Linked DNA regions of Siphonobacter curvatus. The protein of the gene in region 1 interacts with the protein of each later gene in a pairwise test. Links are inferred from orthologs where the notes say so. Each region holds a gene or a part of one and is shown on either strand. Other genes may lie near its edges.

Region 1 (3,131 bases):
CAGCTAGCAGGATGAAATTAGGAGCACAGAAATGCGTGACCCAGCGGGTAAAGTAGAGAATGTAAGAAGGCTGATTTAAATCCAGTGGATTGGAAAAAAAAGCATTAACGTGCAAATATTCCCGCGTATGATCCAGGGCCATGAGAATCATGATCAGGCCCCGGACCACATCAATGCTTTCGATACGAACCCGTGCTAAAGGTGAGGCTGACATAGGTAGAGCGGTCAATGAAAGATTTAGTATAATCCTGATTGTCAGTAATATGCGTTACACGGGGTCTACATCAATGACAATACTAATCCCTTTAAACTCCTTCGTCGTTACGACCTCCTCAATCGTTTCTTTTACAAATTCCTTAATGGCTTTCAAATTCAGATTTCGCTCGAACTTTAACAGTACGTCAAACAGAAACTGATTCCGAATACGCTCAACCAAGGGTGATTCCGGACCTTTCACCCGGTCAGTACCTACTTTTTGCAGTAACAAGGTTGCCAGTTTCTGAGCTGCGGCCTGAGCCGTTTGCTGTTCCAGATGACGAGTGGTCAGCCGAATAATGCGGGTAAAGGGTGGATAGCCGTAAGCCTGCCGTTCCTCGATTTCTTCGGCGTAGAAACCTTCGTAATCATTATGAATGATCTTGGCCAGAATGGGATGCTGGGTATTGTTGGTTTGGATCAGTACGCGCCCGGCTCGTTCTTTACGTCGTCCCGCTCGTCCGGATACTTGGGTAAGCAACTGAAAGGACCGTTCGGTAGAGCGAAAATCGGGAAAATTGATCATTCGGTCCGCATCGAAAATGGCGACCAGACTAACCTTATCGAAATCCAGACCTTTCGAAACCATTTGCGTACCCACCAGCATATCCGTTTCACCCTGTTCAAAATCGGTGATCATTTGCTGAAAAGCCGTTTTCGAACGCGTCGTATCTAAATCCATGCGTTGAATGCGGGCGGCAGGAAAATGCAACTGTAAATCTTCTTCCAGCTTTTCGGTACCAAAGCCCTGCGTACGGATTTTCGTACTGCCGCAAGCCGGGCAGGTACGGGGCAAGTGTTCTTTATGGCCGCAGTAATGGCAGCGAAGTTCGCCGTCGCGTTGGTGGTAGGTCAGGCTTACATCGCAGTTATCGCATTTAGAAATCCAGCTACAATCGTCGCAGGTCAGGTAAGGCGAATAGCCGCGTCGGTTCTGAAACAGAATGGTCTGCTCTTTTTTCTCCAGGTTTTGTTCCAGTTGACGTAGTAGTTCACCCGAAAAATCACCTTTCATTTCCCGGTTTTTTCGGGCCTGTCTGATGTCAATGAGTTCAATCGCGGGCAGAGCCGCATTCCCAAACCGTTCCTTCAATTGTACCAGTCCATACCGACCCTGCTGCGCGTGGTAAAAGCTTTCGATGGAAGGCGTGGCCGAGCCCAGTAGTACTTTAGCTCCCTGCATCCGGGCAATAACCAGGGCCGAATCGCGGGCGTGGTAGCGGGGAGCGGGATCGTACTGTTTGTAGCTGGCTTCGTGTTCTTCGTCCACAATGATCAGACCCAGACTGTCGAAGGGAAGGAAAATGGCCGAACGAACACCAATGACAAACTGAAAACGCCCGGACAGTACACCTTTCCAAACTTCCACGCGTTCATTATCCGAAAATTTGGAGTGGTAAATGCCCACCCGTTCCCCAAAAATTTTCTTCAGTCGAATGACAATCTGCGTGGTCAACGCAATTTCGGGCAACAGATATAGCACCTGAGAACCACTCTCCAGAGCCTGTTCAATCAGGTGAATGTATACTTCCGTTTTTCCCGCTCCCGTAACGCCGTGCAGCAATACCGTATCTTTTTCCTGAAAAGCCTGCGTTACTTCCTGTACGGCTCGTTGCTGCGGCTCGGACAGCGTAGGCATCGTAGCGATGGTACCGGTATCCTCCGCAAAGCGACTGACGACCACATCAAAACTTTCAAAAATGCCCTTCTTGAGTAAGGTTTCCAGGGAAGAATCCGAAAGCTCGTCATTCCGGGAAAACGTGGATTTGGGGGTACCTTCCGTATTCTTTTCCGGATCGCGTAAGGCCGGTACGTAGCGGAGGTATTCCAGGAGAATATCCAGTTGCTTGGGTGACTTTTCGAGTTGCCCAATGAGAGCCTTCAGGTTTTCTGGATCGGCGTAGAACGACGTCAGCCGAATTTTACGAACGACCTTGGGCGAATATTTTTCGCGTACTTCTTCAAAGACAATAATGGCCCGTTTACCAATCAGTGACTTGATGAGGTGATACACGTTTTTAACATCGGCAAAGCGAGCGAGTTCGTCGTAGGTCAGCGATTGCTTGGCCTTGATTTCCTCCACAATTTCCTTCTCCCGGGCCGTCAGCAAATCGGGGTGTTCGAAATCCGGGTTGTACTGTACTTTCGACTGGCTGGAAATTTTCAATCCCGAAGGCAAAGCTACGTTCATCACTTCGCCAATGTGGCACATGTAGTACTCTGAAATCCAGCTGAACAATTCTAGTTGCCAGCGGGTGACCAGCGGCGTTTCGTCGAGTACTTCCAGAATATATTTGGCCTGATATTGTTTGGGCGGCTGCGTGTGCACCCGGGCAACCAGGGCGGTAACAATTTTCGTTTTACCAAACTGAACAATGACGCGGGCACCAATCTGAATTTGTCCGGCAAATTCGCGGGGAACGCGGTACGTAAATAAGCGGGGGACGGGAATCGGCAGAATGACGTCGGCGAACTGGGTGACTTCTTCCTGAAAATCGAGTTGATTCATACTACCAAGTTAAGACGAATGCCGGTGGAGGCATGCGGATTGCCGAATTTTAATTCCCGCTCCGCGAAAACCGCTTCGGCCATTCGTCGCATATCGTATCATTTCTACCTGAGAATGTGTAACTTTGTTCTTTTCCCAAGTACACTCCATGGCAAAACCATTTAATGTCGTCTACGAAGACAACCACCTGATTATCGTCAACAAAGCCGCCGGCGTGTTGGTGCAGGGGGATCAAACGGGTGACAAGACTCTTTCCGATTACGTTAAAGACTACATCAGCGTAAAATACAATAAACCCGGAGCCGTATTTCTGGGTACGGTACACCGTCTGGACCGCCCAGTGAGTGGTCTGGTCGTGTTTGCCCGT
Region 2 (2,881 bases), on another replicon or contig:
CGATTTACCCTGGCGGCATACCACCAATCCCTATCACATCTGGCTTTCGGAAATCATCCTCCAGCAAACGCGGGTCGTGCAGGGAATGCCTTATTACTACCGCTTCATCGAAACGTTTCCAACCATTACGGACCTGGCCCATGCCGACGAACGGGAAGTACTACGCCTTTGGCAAGGACTCGGTTATTACTCAAGAGCCCGAAATCTGCATCGCACGGCTAAAATCGTTGTGGAAGACTACGGCGGCATTTTTCCTACTACGTACCAGGAGCTACTCAAACTCAAAGGAATCGGACCCTATACAGCCGCCGCCATTGCCTCCTTCGCCTTCTGCGAAAAAGTGGCGGTACTGGATGGAAACGTGTACCGGGTGCTCTCGCGTATATTCGGGATCGAAACGGATATTACCAGTCACGCCGCCAAAGCCCAATTTACCCAACGGGCGAATTCCCTGATTTCGGCTGAGCATCCGGACTTATTTAATCACGCCATTATGGATTTCGGTGCGACCCAGTGCGTACCCGTTTCGCCGCAGTGTATGTTTTGTACGTTTAATCAGGTTTGCGAAGCGAATCTGACGGGACGACAGAGTCAACTTCCCGTCAAAGCGAAGAAGGCGAAAGTACGCGACCGTTTCTTTCACTACATAGTATTGGAAGACGAACAGGGCCGACTAGCCATGCGTGAACGGACTGGAAAAGACGTCTGGACGAATATGTTTGATTTCCTGCTGATCGAAGACGAACAACTGCTGGATTGGGAAACGCTTAGTCAACACGCGAGTCTGCAACCCTTACTACCGGAGTTAGTACTGCTGGAGGAGTCGCCCGTGTATACGCACGTACTCTCGCACCAACGTATCGAGACGCGTTTTTGGCATTTGAAAGTAACCCGACCGCTAGCCTTACCTGAACCTTTGCATTGGTATACCCCAGAGGCAATTGATCAGTTGCCTAAATCGGTATTAGTACTTAAATTTATTGATCAGTGGGTGAGTAAAATAACTGATTGATCAGGAGGATAGTACCCGAAAATTTCGCTTTGATTTACCCGGGAAATTTCGTAATTTCACATTCAATCCTACTGACTATTTTAACATGGCACGGACGTTCAATAAAGTAATTTTAATCGGTAATCTCGGGCGTGATCCCGAAACACGGACACTTCCCAGCGGAGCTAAAGTAACGGAATTTAGTGTGGCTACTACTGAATCGTACACGACCCGTACGGGCGAAAAAGTAGAACAGACGACCTGGTTCCGGGCAGAAGCCTGGGAACGCCTGAGCGACATCGCTTCTCAGTATTTGAAAAAAGGAGATCAGGTGTATTTAGAGGGCCGTTTACGGATGGAAGAGTTCACTGACAAAGAAGGCAACACCCGTTCAGCGTTACGTTTACGGGTGATGGAACTTAACCTGATGGGTAGCGGTGGCCGTAATGAAGAAGGTGGTTTCACGCCAACCACGGCTTCGACGAGTAGTACGCCAGCTCCGACGGCAGCAGCGACGCCCGCAGCTCCCCGGCCGACTACGCCGGTGACTCCTGCTTTCAACAGTGGCAGCGACGAAGACGATTTACCCTTCTAGGCATTAAATCTGCTTGCCATAATTAGTACATATCCGTTAATCCTGATTGTTTTGCAAATCGGTCGGGGTTAACGGATTCAATTTTTTGTTACCTTGGCTTACGTTTCACCAAACGCTTCCTGACTTGGAGCCACATTTGCTCACTGAATCCGCTCTAACCCTGGGCGATATTTTAGACCCATTCCCTATTTGGGCACCTCTCGCCAACGCGGTAGGTGCCGGATTCTACATCAGCAACGGCCTTATGCTGTTGTTATTACTAGCCGCCTCGGCTTTAGCTGCCGGTTCAGAAGTAGGCTTTTTTTCCCTTTCACTCGACGCTCGTAACGAAATTCGGGATAGCGACAACGCCGCCGAACGCCGGATTGCCAAATTGCTCGATCATCCGCAGTTGTTACTGGCGACGCTGCTCATCTTCAAGAATTTACTCGACATTACGCTGGTTACCTTGACCTCCATTGCTACCAAGGAAGCCCTGGGTGAAGGGGTGGCGGCCTGGGTCGGTGTAGTGATTCAAACCGTTGGGGTAACCTTTCTGATTGTATTTTTCGGTGAATTAATACCCAAAGTTTGGGCCAATCAGAATCCGATTCGCTTTCTGAAGATTACAGCTCCGGTGATTGAAGCGGCTCAGTTTCTCTTTCGACCGATCTCGGTACCGTTGATGGGTATTTCCAATATCATCGAAAAACGGGTTCAACGGAAAGGCTATACTATTACTGCCGAAGAACTCAGCCACGCCCTGGAAATTACAACGGGAAAGGATACGTCTTTGGAGCAAAAGGAAATCCTGCGGGGAATTGTTAACTTCAGTAGCATCTCGGCCCGACAGATCATGCGATCCCGGATGGATATTACTGCCTTCGATATTGAGCTGGATTTCCACGAATTGATGGATAAAATCAATAAGTCGGGTTACTCGCGTGTACCGGTCTATCGAACGTCGATCGACAAGATTGAAGGTATTCTGTACATCAAGGATTTGTTACCGCACATTGATAAAGACGAACATTACGAATGGCAGGCTAATGTAAGACCCGTCTACTTTATTCCCGAAAGCAAAAAGATTGACGATTTGCTCCATGATTTTCAGGAAAAACGCGTCCATATGGCCATTGTCGTCAATGAATACGGCGAAACCGAAGGACTGATTACGCTCGAAGATATCATTGAAGAAATTGTAGGGGATATTCGTGATGAGTACGATGAAGAAGAAATTCAGTACACGAAGATTGATGAAAACACCTACGTGTTTGAGGGAAAAACGTCTCTCAACGATGTAACCAAGGTGATGA

What was found.
Region 2: the proteins of priA (region 1) and C5O19_RS17580 interact in binary tests that used the Escherichia coli proteins (3 or more experiments, as listed by UniProt). The link is inferred for Siphonobacter curvatus from one-to-one orthologs.

What each region holds. Positions count from the first base shown.
Region 1 is NZ_PTRA01000007.1:27,943-31,073, reverse strand. What follows is about bases 17-3,105. They hold priA (replication restart helicase PriA), read right to left. Parts: upstream 2,765-3,105; coding sequence 269-2,764; downstream 17-268. Other genes in these bases: C5O19_RS22935 (RluA family pseudouridine synthase), read left to right, coding at 2,913-3,105; C5O19_RS22945 (DUF1624 domain-containing protein), read right to left, coding at 17-214. Outside these bases: more of C5O19_RS22945, read right to left, coding at 1-16; more of C5O19_RS22935, read left to right, coding at 3,106-3,131.
Region 2 is NZ_PTRA01000003.1:128,705-131,585, forward strand. The notes cover bases 3-2,841. They hold C5O19_RS17580 (single-stranded DNA-binding protein), read left to right. Parts: upstream 3-1,097; coding sequence 1,098-1,586; downstream 1,587-2,841. Other genes in these bases: mutY (A/G-specific adenine glycosylase), read left to right, coding at 3-1,012; gldE (gliding motility-associated protein GldE), read left to right, coding at 1,711-2,841. Also shown: more of mutY, read left to right, coding at 1-2; more of gldE, read left to right, coding at 2,842-2,881. UniProt on the Escherichia coli protein: Plays an important role in DNA replication, recombination and repair. Binds to ssDNA and to an array of partner proteins to recruit them to their sites of action during DNA metabolism. Acts as a sliding platform that migrates on DNA via reptation.